3 regions of the Megasphaera sp. UPII 135-E genome follow, and region 3 is predicted to be linked to each of the others. Evidence: riboswitches for the same ligand, from Rfam matches in the RefSeq annotation. Region 3 holds a riboswitch; each other region holds the start of a gene.
What was found. Region 3 has a riboswitch for S-adenosylmethionine ahead of HMPREF1040_RS00710 (MetQ/NlpA family ABC transporter substrate-binding protein). Riboswitches for the same ligand answer to the same signal wherever they lie in the genome.
Positions count from the first base shown of each region.

Region 1: it holds a riboswitch for S-adenosylmethionine, as region 3 does, so the genes downstream of both, HMPREF1040_RS04445 (methionine ABC transporter ATP-binding protein) here and HMPREF1040_RS00710 (MetQ/NlpA family ABC transporter substrate-binding protein) in region 3, are expected to answer to the same signal.
Region 2: it holds a riboswitch for S-adenosylmethionine, as region 3 does, so the genes downstream of both, metK (methionine adenosyltransferase) here and HMPREF1040_RS00710 (MetQ/NlpA family ABC transporter substrate-binding protein) in region 3, are expected to answer to the same signal.

Region 1 covers NZ_AFUG01000032.1:16,380-22,644, reverse strand. Annotated here, with positions in the region: gene HMPREF1040_RS04460 (glutamine--tRNA ligase/YqeY domain fusion protein) at 1-686, opposite strand, end outside; gene HMPREF1040_RS04455 (glycosyltransferase family 25 protein) at 767-1,525, opposite strand; gene HMPREF1040_RS04450 (LTA synthase family protein) at 1,540-3,225, opposite strand; SAM riboswitch class I at 3,707-3,805, shown strand; gene HMPREF1040_RS04445 (methionine ABC transporter ATP-binding protein) at 3,880-4,923, shown strand; gene HMPREF1040_RS04440 (methionine ABC transporter permease) at 4,904-5,557, shown strand; tRNA gene HMPREF1040_RS04435 (tRNA-Ser) at 5,635-5,723, shown strand; partial or broken gene HMPREF1040_RS04430 (amino acid permease) at 5,923-6,265, shown strand, end outside.
Region 2 covers NZ_AFUG01000032.1:5,038-11,302, forward strand. Annotated here, with positions in the region: partial or broken gene coaBC (bifunctional phosphopantothenoylcysteine decarboxylase/phosphopantothenate--cysteine ligase CoaBC) at 1-1,120, shown strand, start outside; SAM riboswitch class I at 1,195-1,294, shown strand; gene metK (methionine adenosyltransferase) at 1,341-2,531, shown strand; gene priA (primosomal protein N') at 2,638-4,992, shown strand; gene thrC (threonine synthase) at 5,122-6,265, shown strand, end outside.
Region 3 covers NZ_AFUG01000006.1:20,688-26,952, reverse strand. Annotated here, with positions in the region: gene HMPREF1040_RS00740 (TonB-dependent siderophore receptor) at 1-32, shown strand, start outside; gene HMPREF1040_RS00735 (Gx transporter family protein) at 148-672, opposite strand; gene HMPREF1040_RS00730 (NusG domain II-containing protein) at 685-1,071, opposite strand; gene HMPREF1040_RS00725 (DUF3793 family protein) at 1,392-1,949, shown strand; gene HMPREF1040_RS00720 (flavodoxin) at 1,964-2,377, shown strand; gene trxA (thioredoxin) at 2,478-2,783, opposite strand; gene HMPREF1040_RS00710 (MetQ/NlpA family ABC transporter substrate-binding protein) at 2,903-3,709, opposite strand; SAM riboswitch class I at 3,777-3,880, opposite strand; gene HMPREF1040_RS00705 (hypothetical protein) at 3,956-4,384, opposite strand; gene HMPREF1040_RS00700 (MFS transporter) at 4,449-5,786, opposite strand; gene HMPREF1040_RS00695 (CpXC domain-containing protein) at 5,996-6,265, shown strand, end outside.

The DNA of each region.
Region 1 (6,265 bases), on a different contig from region 3:
CAAATAGAATGAGTAATACGTTCAATTGCATCTGAAACAGGATGGGCAAAATCATACATAGGATAAATGCACCATGTATTTCCAGTTCGATGATGAGATGCATGTAAAATACGGTATAATACGGGATCCCGCATGTTAAGGTTAGGACTAGCCATATCAATCTTGGCCCGTAAAACCTTTTCCCCGTCTTGATATTTTCCTTCTTTCATTTCCTGAAATAATCGTAAATTTTCTTCTACACTACGATCGCGGTACGGACTTTCCTTACCAGGTTCATTAAAAGTTCCACGATAAGCATGAATTTCTTCCCCCGATAAATCATCGACATAAGCTTTTCCAAGCGAAATTAATTTCACGGCGTAATCGTATAAAATAGGGAAATAATCAGAGGCGTAAAACATACGATCATCCCATGAAAATCCTAACCATTCAACATCTTCTTTTATCGAATTAACATATTCCGTGTCTTCCTTTGAGGGATTTGTATCATCAAAGCGTAAATTCGTAATACCGCCATATTTTTTTGCAATCCCAAAATTTAAACAAATTGATTTCGCATGCCCAATATGCAAATACCCATTCGGTTCAGGTGGAAAACGGGTATGAATTCGATCTCCATATTTTTTTTCTTGTATATCTTTTTCTATACTTGATTCAATAAAATTTTTGTTTTTTTCCTGTTCCATGAACGGTCTCCCCTTTGCATATAATATGTAATTCTAACACAAAATAAAATTAGATTCTAGTAAAAAGACCTTTCCCTTTATTAGCGACGTGTAATCATTCGATACCACGCATAATAATAAGCCTTAAGCAATACTTTAAATTCAAAAAAGGTAGTCTTTCCCTGCGATTTTAAAAATTGGTGTACCATTTTTTTATGTGATGATTGATGGCAGGCTCGAAGAGATGATTCGCCCACAACACTACGATATTTACCATCTTCTTCCCACTCAAAACACAAATCATTATCTAAAGCATATAAAGATATTGCACCGGCAGCTATAAAAACCTTCCAATTATCTGCTTGAAAGCGTATGGGCGTATTCAAGTTAATAATTATTTCTGCTGCTTTTCTGTTAATAATATATGCAATAGCGCCACTAGCACGAAAACATTCATATATTTTTATGTCTTGATATGATTGAATCATTTTACCTAATCGTTTTCTTTTTCTTAAAAGCAATGCCGCTCCACCAGTTTGTTGACTAATAAATGTTTGCATAGCTGATAATAAAGAAGCTGTCATAGTTGTAGAAAAACAAACATCATCTTCAAATATACAAATCGCTTCTTCTTTTGATTGCAAAAATGCACGAAGAATATGCAAATGACTAGCCGCACACCCTACTTCTCCAGGAAGCATCGCCGTATTATTGGAGATTTCACCTAATCGTGCAGAAGACATTATTCGTCCATCAATACCTTGAAAAAAAATCGGTTTTATTCCTATTTTAGTAAATTCAGCTTGCGCATGTTCTTGACGTTTTTTTTCATTAGCCGTGGTTAATACATAGCATTTCATGCACGCCTACCTCCTCAATGCAATAATTCGGGATGCTTGATTACCCATGCCGTCCATTCACACCATGCTTGCCTTTCTTTATAAAAACAAGTAATTCCCTTCGTCTGTTCCATTTCCGTATCTTCTAACGATGACGCTATGGCGTCTTCATAATACCCAATCATATCAGATGTAAGCCAATGATAAGGGGTTATAACCGAATCAATAGGTTCTAAAAAGGACGGTGCGATCGAATAATACTCAAATCCTTCTGGTGCAATTAATTCTAATACGGTTGGCATAATATTCATATGTCCACCAATTTTAGTTTGATAAAACATAGACTGCTGTAAATCAGGATGATACATAGCAAAAGATGTACAATATTTTTCACGTAAAGTTGGATTTTTTTGCGAATACATTTCCGTGTTAAAAGGAATAATAAGTCGTGAATGGTCTCCTGTGACAATGATCAGACTATCTTCATCCAACGTCTGTACCTTACGTATAAATTGGCTCATATAATGATCGGCATACCAATACATACCTAAATTATTTAATAATTTTGAGTCCTGTCGAATATCCGCTGATAAATTAGGCATAATCCGATCTGGATCAAATCCGAATTTACCCACTGGAATCGTATAAGGGGGATGATTTGATGTCGTATAAATGAGATGGAACATAGGGATTTCTGGATCCAGTTTACAAATTTCTTCATATAACCCTTCAAAAAATATGTGATCATAAATACCAAGCCACGTATGAGGTGAATTACTAGGGCAAAATTCAGGGGCCCCTTTCTGTATTTCAAACCCTTGTGCTTTCCCAAACCGGCCAAGACTAGCCCAAGCCGTATTGCCGCCATACCAATAGGCCGTATGATAGCCCAATCTTTGCATTTGTGCCGCAAATGCAGTCGGTACTTGCTTTCGCTGAAATATGGGCATTTCATTAATTTCAAAATTAGCATCAAAAATACCTGAGAATAAACTTGCAAGTGACGGCTGTGAAATCAAGCCTGCCGGTAAAAAATTAGATACCGCTATCGTATGTTCACTTTGCCTAAATGCCTTTCCTCCATCTACTAAATGCAGGTCTTTGTATTTCTCATCAAAAGGAACTTGCGTATAACTTTCTCCTACAATGAAATATATATGCTTTGGTTTTCGTATTTTTGCACCCTTAGCATGACGCAGAAAAAACGACCAATCACGATTTTTCATTTGATCTGTTTTGCCAAATAACGGGATTAATATTTGAGTTGACTCTTCCTCCGTATGTTTTAAGATCTTTTTTTCTTGCTGTTTCAATACTAATTCAATCGCAATCAAATCATCAACAGTTGCTTTAGAAAAAAATGGATCATTTTTTAACAACGTAGGCATATTATTCCTAGATGGTTTAAACAAATGAGATAAATGTCCGCCGTATCGAATCCAATAGAATCCCACCCCAGCTAAGACAAAAAAGAAAAAGTTAACAAGATAGCGAAGGAAAGTATTATCAATCAAAAGATAGGGAATAACAGGTGTAACTAAAATACCAGCAGTAAGAAAATAAACAATTATACTATACGGAATGATCCCCAGTAAAATTATCCATCCATGGTATTGATGTAAAAAGATATCGACAAAATTACCCTTATCTGCATTTTTTCCTAATAACATCGTTTGATTGTAAATATCATGAAATTCTCCATAAAAAATCATCTTCCCCATAAATGCCACATATAAACATAAAGCATATACTACCACCCATAAACAGCGTAAAGAATCCGCTATATTTGCATATGAAACCACGAAAACACTAGGAATAGTAATACATAATAACGATAATAAATATACATAAGCATGAAAATCTAGCCCCCACAAAAATCCAAACCACAGGGATAGACGAACTTTTTTTATAATATAGAGCGTTTTTTTCACCATTTCCATAAAGATAAATAAAAAGAAATCGAAATATTGCAGAAATGATAACAGGAATAAGTATTAACTTTATATCCTGCTGTGCCCCCTCAATAAACATAGTAAACATTATTTCACCTCATTTTTTCTTATCTTTACCAATTAATTATACTATACCATATCACTATTATACATACAAATAAAAAGAAATTTTTTCAAAAGCACTTAAAAGCAGTAGTTTTGCGTTGACAAAAATAATCTAAAATGATAGAATAACTCAAACAATAAATTTAATTCATCGCGAGCAACCGAGGGACTGGCCTTATGACGTTGCGGCAACCCCCAGTTTGGGAAGGTGCCAAATCCAACGGAACATTCCGGCAGATGATGTTATGTGAGAATACAGACCATCATTCTTGTTGATGGTCTTTTTTATTTGTTTATTAAAAAAAAGGAGTTGATACTGTGATTCGTTTAGAGAATATCACCAAAACATATAGCGGTAAGGCAAAAGTAAATGCTTTAAAAGGTATTTCTTTAACTATCGAAGACAGTGAAATTTTTGGTATCATTGGCAAAAGTGGTGCCGGTAAATCTACACTAGTTAGATGTATTAATATGTTAGAAAAACCAACCGAGGGAAACGTCATTATTGACGGTAAAGATTTAACCACATTAACGGAAGCTCAATTACGAGAAGAACGAAAACATATTGGTATGATATTCCAACACTTCAATTTATTATCCTCTCGAACGGTATTTGAAAATATTGCCTTTCCTTTAGAATTAGCTGGAGCCTCCAAAGAAGCCATCGAGAAAAAGGTATCCGATTTGTTAGAACTGGTAAATTTAACTGATCGTAAATATAATTACCCTTCCCAACTTTCAGGTGGTCAAAAGCAACGAGTCGGTATTGCGCGGGCATTGGCAAGCGATCCTAAAATTTTGTTATGTGATGAAGCTACATCAGCATTAGATCCCCAAACGACAAAATCGATTTTAGATTTATTACAAGACATCAATAAGCGCTTAGGCATAACCATTGTTATAATTACACATGAAATGAGCGTTGTAAAAGATATTTGCCATCGTGTTGCCGTTATTGAAGGCGGTATCATCAAAGAATCCGGTCGTGTGGTGGATGTATTTTCGAATCCTCAATCAGAAACGATGCAAGAATTTGTGAAATCAGTTATTAATATGGAGTTACCAAAAGGACTAAAAAAATTAGGTATTTCTCCCCAACCTGCGCCAAACCTTTCCATGCTTGTGCGTTTGCGGTTTAAAGGTGCTTTAACAGGTGATCCGTTGGTTGCTTCAGTGGTTCGCAAGTTCAATATTAATGTTAGTGTATTATATGGCAATATTGATTATATCCAAAACGAACGCTTTGGCTATTTAGTTATTATTATATTAGGCGATATGGAAACACAGGCAAAAGCCTATTCCTATATCAAAACATTACCCGTAAAAAGTGAGGTGTTAGGATATGTCCCTAGAAATTGTTGATTTAATGCTCCAAGGAATTCAAGAAACATTAATAATGGTGATTGTTTCTACCATCATTGCCGCTATCATCGGTATTCCTTTGGGAGTTACATTAGTTATAACATCAAAAAATCATATTTTACAACATAAACATATTCATCAAATATTAGGAGCTATCGTTAATATTATTCGCTCTATTCCCTTTATTATTTTAATGGTTGCGATTATTCCTTTTACACGACTAGTCGTTGGTACTTCTATTGGCACCACTGCTGCTTGTGTTCCCTTAACCATCGTTGCCATTCCTTTTTTAAGTCGTTTAGTGGAAACGTCTATTCGTGATGTTGATTTTGGATTAGTCGAAGCCGCTGAATCTATGGGTGCTTCCCCTTTTCAAATTATTCGCAAAGTATTATTACCGGAAGCACTACCGACAATTATTAATAACGTTACCGTATTAATCGTTAATTTAATTGGTTCTTCTGCTATGGCTGGTGCTATTGGTGGTGGCGGCTTAGGTGATATTGCTATTCGTTACGGTTATCAACGCTTTCAAGGCGATATCATGTTAATTACTATTATTATTTTAATCGTCGGAGTAAATCTCATTCAAAGCATAGGCGATTACGCTTCTAATAAAAAAAATAAAAAGTAATCTATTTAGTTATACATATTAAATATTTTATAATTGACGCTACTATATTTTTATGCTAAAATAACAAAGCGTCATATGGAGCGGTATCGAAGTGGTCATAACGGGGCTGACTCGAAATCAGTTGGACCGAAAGGTCTCGTGGGTTCGAATCCCACCCGCTCCGCCAAAAGAAAACACAACGCAGATATTTATATCTGCGTTGTGTTTTTTTTATTGGCCTTCCCTTATTTTCTATTATCTCCATATAATACCTGAAATGATAATGCTAAATTTGTATTTTACGCTCATTTTAATTGTCAGGTCATTGAAGTTTCTGTATAATAGAAAAGTAGTTTTTATTTATTATAGTAAAAGGTTGTGATTATATGAAAGACGAAAAACAGAAATTACGCCGCAGCCTCAAAGCACGTCATATGAATATGATTGCCATCGGTGGTGCCATCGGTACAGGTCTTTTTGTTGCTGGTGGAGAAACAGTAAGTTCTGCTGGTCCAGGCGGTGCCCTTGTAGCATATGCACTTATTGGGGTTATGGTATATTTCCTCATGACTAGTCTTGGCGAAATGGCAGCGTACTTACCTGTCAGCGGCTCTTTTGAAACGTATGCCAATCGCTATGTAGATAAATCGTTAGGTTTTGCCTTAGGCTGGAATTATTGGTTTAATTGGGCAATTACCTTAGCCGCTGAATTAGTCGCTGGCTCATTAA
Region 2 (6,265 bases), on a different contig from region 3:
AAGGTGCAGAGGTAAAATGTATTATGACCGCACATGCAACGGAATTTATTACACCATTAACGTTGCGAGAAATTTCCGGCAATCCTGTCGCTACTTCGTTGTTTGGCGAAACGCCTGAATTTAATGTGGAACATATTTCGTTAGCACGGTGGGCTGATATAGTGGTGGTAGCGCCAGCTACGGCAAATATTATTGGTAAAATTGCAAACGGTATTGCTGACGATTTAGTGAGTACGGTTATTATGGCTACGCAAGCTCCCATATTATTGGTACCGGCAATGAATAGTAATATGTATGCTAATGAAATTGTGCAAGCTAATTTACAGCGTCTATCTCAGTATGGATATCTCAGCATGGAGCCAGATAGTGGTTACTTAGCATGTGGTATTGAAGGTAAGGGGAGAATGCCTGAACCAGTTGATATCATTAAAGAAATTGAATTTCAGCTTAGTCGCACGACTCGTTTTACGGGAAAAAAGTTATTGTTACAGCAGGGGGAACTAGAGAACCGTTGGATCCCGTGCGGTTTTTAGGTAATCATTCCAGCGGTCGCATGGGATTTGCTATTGCCAAAGCGGCAGCACTTACAGGTGCGGAAGTCATCTTAATAACGGGAGCAACGAATTTAGAAACACCGCGTGGGGTTTCTAAACGTATTGACGTGACAACGACACGCGAAATGAAGGACGCTGTTGACCAATTATATGATGACTGTGATATGGTTATTAAAGCAGCAGCTGTAGCTGATTATCGTGTTTCTTGTCCGGCAAAAAATAAAATAAAAAAAACAGACGATCGGTTAGAATTAAAATTAGAAAAAAATCCAGATATTTTGCATTCTTTAGGTGAGCGTAAGCACCAGCAAATCTTGGTGGGCTTTGCCGCAGAAACGACTAATATTGTAGAATATGGAATGGCAAAATTACAGAAAAAAAATTTAGACATGTTAGTTGCTAATGATGTCAGTGTGGAAGGTGCCGGTTTTCGTGGCGAAACGAATATTGCTACCTTGTTATTTGCTGATGGTACACAAGAAGCGTTGCCTAAAATGGATAAATTTGAATTAGCGACGATTATTATGGAACGAGCTATTTCTATTTGGGAAAAACGGCACGCTTAGGGTAAAGAAAAATTAAACTTACTATTGCATTATTTATAGGCATAGTATATACTTAATTTGTATAATGAAATATAGTTCCATCAAGAGTCGGCGGAGGGATTGGCCCTGTGATGCCGCAGCAACCTTCGATAGAAAGGTGCTAATTCCAACAGTTATACTACTGGAAGATGGGTATTGTTCCCCCTCTTACCAGAGGGGAATTTTTTTTAGGAGGAATAAAATGGCTAAAAATCGTGAATTTTTTACTTCTGAATCTGTAACGGAAGGCCATCCTGATAAAATGGCAGATCAAATTTCTGATGGCATTTTAGATGCGATTTTGGAAAAAGATCCACATGCTCGTGTAGCATGTGAAACAGTGTTAACAACAGGTCTTATTCATGTGGTAGGAGAAATTTCTACAAGTTGTTATGTTGATATTCCACGTATTATTCGTGATACTGTGCGTGATATTGGGTATACACGGGCAAAATATGGTTTTGATTGTGATACTTGTGGTATTCTTGTTTCATTAGATGAACAATCTGGCGATATTGCAATGGGTGTTGATGCTGCCAAAGAATATAAAGAAAGTAAGACAGATGAATTTGATGCTATTGGTGCAGGCGATCAGGGTATGATGTTTGGCTATGCTACAAATGAAACTGATGATTATATGCCTTTGCCTATTTCTTTAGCACATCGGTTATCTCGTCGATTAGCAGCAGTTCGTAAAAATAAAACCTTATCATATTTGCGTCCTGATGGCAAAACACAGGTTACTGTAGAATATGAAGACGGAAAACCTGTACATATTGATACGATTGTTATTTCGACACAACATAGTCCAGAAGTAACACGTGAACAAATTGAAAAAGATTTAATTGCGTATGTATTAAAACCAGAATTAACGGATGGGTTATTTGATGACAAAACCAAACTCTTTATTAATCCTACGGGTCGTTTTGTTATTGGTGGTCCACAAGGAGATTCAGGCTTAACCGGTCGTAAAATTATCGTAGATACGTATGGTGGTATGGCACGGCATGGAGGTGGTGCCTTCTCTGGTAAAGATCCTACAAAGGTAGACCGCTCCGCTGCATATGCGGCACGCTATGTTGCGAAAAATATTGTCGCTGCAGGTTTAGCGGATAAATGCGAAATACAATTGGCTTATGCGATTGGGGTTGCACGTCCTGTATCCATCCATGTAGATACATTTGGTACAGGTAAAGTGGATAACGAAACAATTGTACAGTTAATTGAAAAACATTTTGATTTGCGTCCAGCTGGCATTATTAAAATGTTAGATTTATTACGTCCTATTTATAAACAAACGGCTGCATATGGACATTTCGGACGGAATGATTTAGATTTACCATGGGAACGTACGGATAAAGCAGATGTGTTGCGTAAAGAAGCTGGTTTATAATTAAACGCATTGCTGATATATACTAGAGAATATAAAGTGAATATGATAAAATGAATAAGGGCTTGTATATCAAGCCCTTATCTTTATGTGCAGATGAGGCGACAATATGATTGCAGATATTATTATTAATACAACGGCTAAACAATTACAACAAACGTTTTCCTATCTCATACCTGAAGGATTGAATATTACTGTTGGTAGTCGTGTATTAATTCCTTTTGGATATCGAAAAGAAGAAGGTATTGTTATTTGCATTAGAGAAGCAAATGAGCGTGATTTTTCTTTTTCTTTAAAAGCAATATTAGAAGTATTATCACAGCAAAGTGGATTTCAAGAAGAAATGGTACAAACGGCACTTTGGATTCATTCGTATTATTTATGTACCATGGCTGATGCTTTTCGTCTATTTATGGTAGAAAAAAAGGGGATCACTCGTCAATCTTATCTTGTTGTGAACACGGGCATAACAGACCTTGATGTACATGATCAAAAAATTGTGCAGTCTATTTCTTCTTCTATGTGTTCGTATGAAAAAGCTATTTCTATTTTTGGTAAGCCCACAATAGAGCGGCTTATTAACCAACATATTATTCGTGTGCGAGCTACGATTAAAAATAATATTGTCGATAAACAAGAAACGATAGTACAGTGGGTACATGCGGATAATGAAGGTATATTAGTACGCCGGCCAAGGCAAAAGGCTTTATTGGCATATATGGAACAGCATAAAGAATGTACGTTAGAACAATTGTCACAGGATGGATTTCAGCGTCAACTGGTATTCGCATTATCTCAAACTGGGTGTATTGGTATCAGTAAACGGTTGAAGAAATCTAATTCAGCTGAGGGGATGTCATCTTTTTATTCACCATGGAAATTAACAAGTGAACAAGTGTCGGCAATACATACTGTACGCCAAGATATAGAGGGGAAAACCTACGTATTGCATGGGGTAACGGGTAGTGGAAAAACGGAAGTATATATTCAATTAACGGCAGATGTACTGGCTAAAGCAAAGCAAGTATTGGTCTTAGTTCCTGAAATCGCCTTAACGGGGCAAATGGTACAGCGCTTTTTAGCACGTTTTGGTGATGAAGTGGTCATTATGCATAGCAAATTGTCTAAGGGAGAACGCAAAGAAGCGTGGCTGCGAATGAAAGAAGGCTTGGCACATATTTGTATTGGTGCTCGCTCGGCGGTCTTTACGGGAGTCCAGCAATTAGGATTAGTTATTATAGATGAATGTCATGATACGTCTTATAAACAAGATGAAGCCCCACGGTATCATGCGGTTAAAGTTGCACAGAAACGTGCTGCCTATTATGGCTGTCCTGTTGTTTTGGGAAGTGCCACGCCGTTAATTACAGACTATTATCAAAGCTTGCAGGGAAAATATACTCTTTTATCATTATCGCAACGTGTGTCAGGAAGAAATTTACCATCAGTATGTGTAGTGGATATGCGCAGTGAGTTGGACATGGGAAATTATAGTGTCCTTTCATATACCCTCATGGATAAGTTAAAAAAGGCATTAGCTGCACATGAACAGGCGATTATTTTGTTAAATCGACGAGGATTTTCAACTTTTGTTATGTGTCGAAAATGTGGATTTGTCGTTATGTGCCAAACGTGTGAGGTGCCGATGGTATATCATAAAGACAATGAAGTATTACGTTGCCATTATTGTGAAGCCACGTCGCCTATCCCGCAGTGCTGCCCTCAATGCAATAGTAAATATATTAAATTTTTTGGTTCTGGTACAGAGAAAGTTGAAATGGAGCTGCATGAGTTATTTCCTACGGCTCGTGTCATGCGCTTGGATCAAGATACAACCGTATGCAAGCACCAAGGAGAAAATATTTTGGCAGCTTTTGGGCGAGGGGAAGCAGATATTTTATTAGGTACACAAATGGTTGCCAAAGGGCATGATTTCCCTAATGTAACTGTTGTAGGAATTTTGGCGGCAGATAGTCTATTAAATGTTCCTGCTTATTGGGCAGGAGAACGGACGTTCCAATTATTAACTCAAGCAGCAGGAAGGGCTGGCCGAGGAGATAAACCAGGAATAGTCGTCATGCAGACATATGCACCAGAACATTATGTGATTGAAAATGCAAAGAAACAAGATTATCTTTCTTTTTATAAGCAAGAAATTGAATATAGAAAAGCTTTTTTATATCCACCCTTTCATGATATGATCAAAATTTTAGTTCAAGATCAGCAGGAGTCTCGCGTATGGCAAACAGCAAATGCGTTATCGCAGCAATTGCAGCCGATAGTGAATCAACAAAAAGAGACAGAGTTGATTGGTCCTTTTGTTGATATAATTAAAAAAATACGAAATAAATATAGAGTTATTTTATTAATTAAGGGAAAAGATTTACAAGAAATAAAGGATTATATACGAACACAAAACATTTTACAACAACAAGGTGTTTTGATTGATGTAGATCCTCTTTAATATAGTGCTACAATATAATAGTGAAAATAAGGTCTTGTGTAGAGTAATAAAAAGAATAGCCTCATTTAAAAGAGGCTATTCTTATGTTATAATAAAAAATAAATTATTATAACATCTAGGAGGCTACTCATGAAATATAAAAGTACACGTTCATCAGTAACGGTAAATGCAATGGAGGCCTTATTGCATGGTTTAGCTATGGATGGGGGACTGTATGTACCAGAAACATTTCCTCAGGAAGTATTAGTCCATAAAGAATGGCAGGGGCTTTCTTATGAAGAGATAGCCACTTGTGTCTTGTCTTACTTTTTTTCAGAAATAGATAAAGATACGTTAGGTGCTATGATTCATAAAGCATATGGAAATGGCCGATTTGCAGCAGCAGAAGTAGTGCCGTTTCATTCATTAGATACAGATTTAACGGTGGCCGAATTATTTCACGGTCCCACCTTGGCTTTTAAGGATTTGGCGTTATCTTTATTTCCGCATTTACTGGTAGCTGCTAAAGAAAGAACTAATGAAAAAAAAGATATTTTAATCTTGACCGCTACTAGTGGAGATACAGGAAAAGCAGCATTAGAGGCGTTTAAAGATATTGAGGGCATTTCTATTATTGTATTCTATCCGCACGATGGTGTAAGTCCTATGCAGGCGTTGCAAATGCAAACACAAACAGGAAACAATGTTCACGTATTGGGATTACAAGGAAATTTTGATGAGGCACAAGCATTTGTCAAAGAAGTATTTACAGATTCGCAGGTACGGGAAAAAATAGCACAACGGGGTTATATTTTTTCTAGTGCCAATTCCATTAATATAGGTCGATTATTGCCGCAAATTGTATATTACGTATGGACGTATGCTCAATTAATAGAACGGGGGTGCATAACCCAGGGAGAAGCATTTAATGTTGTTGTTCCAACGGGGAATTTTGGCAATATTTTGGCTGCTTACATGGCAAAACGCATGGGGATACCTATTCACACCCTTCTTTGTGCATCAAATGAAAATCACATTTTAACTGATTTTCTTCAGATGGGAATTTATAATGAAAAACGTCCATTCTATAAAACGACTAGTCCTTCTATGGATATTGTTCGTTCAAGTAATTTAGAACGATTTTTATATTATGTGATGGGAGAAGATACTACTCATATGATTCGTTGGCAGGAACAAATACAGAATAATAAACAAGCAACCGTGCCTACGGAAATATTGCAACAAATTCAAAAGGAAATGCTAGGTGGATATGCAAGCGACGAAATAATTTTAG
Region 3 (6,265 bases):
ATGTGCGATTATCTGTAACCTATCGATTGTAGATGAATATGGTGTGCAGGTTTCTTAGGTATTAGGTGTATATTGATTTTGTGTTTGTAATAAAAAGAATGCTGACCCATATGGGTTAGCATTCTTTTTATTATATATAACAAATAGTTAAGATAAGGTATGAAGGCGCTTTATTAAGGGCAATTTTTTTATATGTTGTAGGGTAAAAGTTGCGATGATACCGAGGAGAATGCCGGTACCAGCACCGGCAAGTGATAAAACGGGTAAATAGAGAAAAATATGAATGTTTTCTACGATACAAGCTGCTACAATGACTTGACCCACGTTATGAAATATTCCTCCAGCTGCACTAATACCGAATAGTGAAAAAAGGCGAGTTTTTTGTAAGAGTAGCATACTGAGAAGACTACATACGCCACCGGCAATACTATATAATAAGGTATTTATTCCACCCGCAAAAGCTGCGGATAAAATAATTCGTAATAGGACGATAAAAAAGACATCTTTTTTTCGAGGTAAGGAATATAAAGCGATGATTGTAATTAAGTTGGCTAAGCCTAATTTTGCACCAGGTGCGATAAAGGGGATAGGGATAAAGCCTTCAATGATGTATAAAACTAATGATTGTGCGACAAATATTCCTAGTAAAATAATGCGAAAGGTATTGTTCATGGATAATCACCTCTAATGTGCAGGAATAATATCGGGAGTGGTGGTTTGATCTGATTTGATTTCAATTAATACCCGATGAGGTAAGCAAACAGTGGTTGAACCTACTTGAGAAATAAATCCTTGATGGACACATAATTTATCAGGGCAATTAGCATTGGTAATGCCGATTGATTCATTTTTTACGACAACCGTATTATAGCCTTTGGATGTATGGATAGTAAATAGAAAGGTTCCTTTATGACCCGTTAGGGGAATGGTTTTATAAATGGCTCCATCTACATGGATGACCGCATGCGTGCGTACAGGATGGGTCGTTTTTTGTAATACGAATATTCCTTCCGGAATGAGTGATAACAAAAGTAAGGTAATAATTAGAATAACATCCCATTTTTTTGGCATAACAAACTCCTTTTAGTAGGTAGATACAGCGTATAGGTGTACTTTTAAATAAGATATATAATCAATAATAGCATTATATGTTTTTATTATACTTGATTCCATTTTGGAAAATCTACCCTTATTAGGAAGGGAGAAGAAAAAATAAGCATGTAAACAAAGGTATTATATGTAAAATATTTTTAATATAGAGAAATAAAACTTATTTTATTTAGCGTGATTGACTGAATTAGAGGGAATATTTTTTTTGCAAGATACCATGTATTGACAATGATTTACATTATTGGTATATTATCTTTAGGTCATGAGAGGAGAGAAAGTATATGGAATTAGATAATTTCTTCATTTCTTATTGTTCTGCGACCTTAGCAGGATTAAAAATGGGTACTTTATTGTGTCTCCCCTGTTGTCCTAAAGAAAAGGATTATACCGCTATCATTGAGCAGTATAATCTAAAATTCAATGAAAAACAACTTCATTTTAAGATTTTGTTTGGTTGTCCACAACGCACGTTGTTATATGTATATAGACCATGTATGGTACAGCAGCATTTGCAAGAAAACGCAGTTCAATGTTTTTTGCAAGCTTATGGGTATACTCCAGGTATTCCCTTAGCAGATATGTTGGAGCATTTGTCAGAACGGTTTGCTGTAGGTGATTGTTTTCCTCATGAATTAGGCTTGTTTCTAGGCTATCCTTTAGATGATGTTTGTGGTTTTATTCAACACAGAGGTTGTCATGCTAAATTATGTGGAGAATGGAAAGTTTATGGTGATACGGAAAAGGCAATGCAACTGTTCCGTAAGTTTGAATGTTGTCGTCGAACCTATAGTAGGCAGCTTGCTGTGGGGACATCATTAGAATCGCTCATTGTAGCGTAAGGAGGAATTTTGTTATGGTAGAAATCGTATATTGGAGTGGCACTGGTAACACGGAAGCAATGGCCCAAGAAATTGAAGCAGCAGCAAAAGCAGCAGGTGCAGAAGTTGAATCAGTTTTGTTTGATGACACGGATGTTGATACCGTAGCATCTAAAGATGTTATCTTATTAGGCTGCCCTGCAATGGGAGCAGAAGAATTAGAAGAAACTGTAGTAGAACCGTTTGTTGCTGATTTATTACCCAAATTAAGCGGTAAAAAAGTAGGCTTATTTGGCTCTTATGGCTGGGGTACTGGCGAATGGATGGATGCATGGGAACAACGTGTAAAAGATGCAGGTGCTACGGTTATCGGTACAGCTATTGTTAATGAAACACCGAATAATTCAGAAGAATGCGAAGCATTGGGCAAAGCTGCTGCACAAGCATAATAAATAGCGTTGAAAATGGTTGATTCATACCTCTCTAACACATATATATATAAAAAGAAACAGTATCTTTTCGATACTGTTTCTTTTTTTTATTTCTTTTTTATAATAGTGATTCTAAGTATTCTTTTGTTTGATCTCCGATTGTGGTATGTTGTATAGACCCATCTTTTACAAATAATAACGTGGGAATTACATTCACTTCATATCGCATTGCCAAGGCGGGTTGTTCATCTACATTTACTTTTACTAGCGTAACTTCAGGATGATCCGCTATGATAGATTCTACAATGGGGAGCATGGTGGTACAATGACCACACCAGGTAGCCCAAAAGTCAACAATCACGGAGCCTTTGCTTTGTAAAACAAGTTGATCAAAATTTTCTGTTGTAGCATTTATAATGTTCATCCTATTCACTCCTTATCTATCGATCATTAACAGCTATTATGTTGTTAATGTAATTAGTATATCATAAAAGTGAACGTTTGTCTTTTTTGAATGTCATTGATTATACTTGTATAGATTGATTAAAAAGCGGGGAGAACAGCACCTTTGAACTGATTGTTGATAAATTTACGAATTGGTTCAGATTGATAAATTGAAACAATCTTTTTATAGGTTTCGTTTGTTTCATCGCCCGTATGAACGGCAAATACATTTGCATAGGGAGAATCTTTACTTTCTATGAGGAGTGAATCTTTTTGTGGATTTAATCCAGCTGGAATAGCATAGTTTGTATTAATGCAAGCAATACCTGTGTCATCGAGGGAACGAGGAATTTGTGCTGCGTCTAATTCAATAAATTTTAAATTTTTCGGATTTTTCACAACATCCCGTACAGAAGCGGATATATCATTCCCATTTTTTAAGGTAATTAAGCCTGCTTTTTGTAATAGTAATAAAGCACGTGCACCGTTTGTTGGATCATTAGGTATAGCAACTTTTGTTCCAGGAGCTATATCGGCTATCTTTTTATAAGTGTGAGAATAGACGGCCATGGGTAAAATGATGGTCTTGCCAATAGAAACAAGGGGAAGTCCTTCTTTTTTGATGACATTATTTAAATATGGTTGATGTTGCATAGAGTTCATATTAATATCTTTTTCGGCTAAAGCTTTATTCGGTTGTACATAGTCATTAAATTCTACGACTTTGATTTTAATGCCTTGCTTTGCAGCTTCTTTTACGACTTCGTCCATTACTTCTGCTTGCGGACCGGCCGTAACGCCAATACTTACTTCGTTGGTTGAGGTGGTTTGAGATCCACAACCAGCTGCTAATAAGCAAGCGGCAATTAAAATAGTAGAGGCAATTTTTTGAATAAGTTTGTTCATAAAATCAAATCCTTTCGCATAAAATGAATAACAAAAAACCGTCATACAGATGACGGTTTTTGTTATTCGTTCATCTGCCGGTATACACCGTAGGAATTAGCACCTATCCCGTTGGAAAGGGGGGTTGCTGCAGTTTCATCGGGCCAATCCCTCAACTGCTCTTGATGAAAAGACGGTATGCTTTTGTTGTTTTGTATCTTATCATAGGTTTGTGATAAGGTCAATTTATAAATTTATACAAATTAGTTACAATTTCAAGTCAACGACAGCAGAAACTCCAACGCCATCAACACGGCTGAGATTCGTTATATTAGTACTAGCTAATGGAATATAGGTATTAGCACGAGCAATTCCATTTATGCTAGCCTCTAGTTGACCTACGGCCTTTACTTTTTGTACTTGCTTTTGGGGACCAATTACTTGAACTGCACCAATATAGTTGCCCGTACCGACACTGAGGACAGGAACTACTTTGGTGGCATAATTGGTGCCAGCACCGGTTTTAATTAATACATTATTTAGGACGGTATTTATTTGTTCGCCGTAGCGATTTACCAGAACGGAAACACCGCCTAATTTTAAAAGGGAACCAAAATTAAAAGCTTGTGTAGTAGCGATACCACTACAAGTGATAACGGATAATGCAATTGCTCCAGTTATTAATTGTTTTTTCATTGGAGATCTCCTTTCTGATGAATATATAGTAATAGTATATCAAAAAAAGAGAAAAAAGTAAGTGTTATCTTTTAACTAATACGTACATGGAGATAATGGTTCCCAATAGTGATAATCCTGCAAATAGGATATATAAGAGATGTAGTGCTGCGGATAAGACAAGGGCGTTATTAGTGGTCTGTAAGGCAAAACCTGCTAATATATACGTTACGAGAGCGAGACTGAGCGATTGACCTACGGTTCTTGATAATGCTAAGGTACTAGCAGCTAGACTGTGGTGTTCATGTGATACGGCTTGCATAATCGCTTTGTTATTAGGAGCCCCAAAAAGGGCGGAGCCAGCACCTGTAAAGCAGAGAAAAATAATAATTAAAGGGATAGAGCATTGAGGAATAAAGGCGAAACCAAGTAATCCTAGTGTTGATAATATCATACCTAATGTTGATATGATAAGGCATCCGTATTTATCAGAAGCGATTCCTGCTGGCGTAGAGAAGAGGCTCATTAATAAAGGTTGAATAAGTAAAATTAGTCCAGTTGTTGAGGGGGAAATATCGTGTATCAGTTGTAAATACAAGGAGAGGAGAAACGTTAAGCCATAAGTAGCACTATATTGGATAAAGGCGGTAATATTGGCAAAAGAAAATTGTTTGTTTTTAAATAGAAAGAGTGGTAATAGGGGATGTTTGGATCGATATTCGTGTAGAATAAAAGCAATAAGGAGAAAAAATCCCAGAGGAAGATAATAGGGATGGGACGCATATAGAGATAAACCGCCTAAAAAGAACAATAATCCTAGAACGACAAGGAGTGTACTTATGGCATTTACAAAAGGTGCTGTGGGAGAATACCATTCACGATGAACGGGTAACATGACAATATAAGCACCTAATGAAAATAAGGCAGCAAAGATAAATACATATCTCCAACCAATAGTATCGGCAATTAATCCACCGATAACAGGGCCTAGGGCTAGTCCTAAATAGGTCATGGATACACATGCCCCTAAATATTTTCCGTGTTCACGGAAAGGAATATTGGCTAATAATAAGGGAATGTAGGATACAAAAATTCCAGCTAAGGCAATTCCTTGACCAATACAACAACATAGCAAAAACGCTAGGTTAGGGGTAAATGCAGCAAGGGCTGATGTTAATGCATACATCAGCAGGGAATGCGTATAGAGCCGTTGTCTACCATATAGATCGGATAATCGACCTAAGGGGAGTAAAAGGGCAGCAGAAGGGATTAAAATTGCTGCTAAAATCCAGCTTACTTGTTCGGTCTCAATGTGTAAACAAATGCCTATAATGGGGGCGACAACTGTTAATGCAGTAGTTACTAATGAACCAGAAAAACTAATCATTCGTATGGATAAAAATATACGTTTTTCTTCACTCATGGTACCCCACCTCCACTATATATCTTTTTTTTAGTATAACAAATTTACCGTTACAAATAAAATAAAATTGTAATAAAATAAACAAAAAAAATATATATAAAATAGCTGTTTTTTTATGACGTTCATTTGTATGCTATAATAATGGTCAGAGATTATATAAAATAGCTTGTTGGGCAAACATATTCGTACATAGGGAGGATATGGTATAGATGCAAATGGGGTATATTATTCAAGAAGTAGTCATAACGTGTCCTACTTGTCAGCATAAAAGTGGGGTTATTGGCTTTTCTCATATTCATCGGGAGGGGGCTTTGCAGATATATGATAAGGTGTTGAATGACGAATCATTCTTTTTTCATATTTGTCCGTTTTGTCATGGTGAGTTGTATTTAGATATACCTTGCTTATATATCGATGATACACGAAAAAGTATGATTTGGTTAACTTCAGCGGTACCTAATATTGACGAACAGACGAAA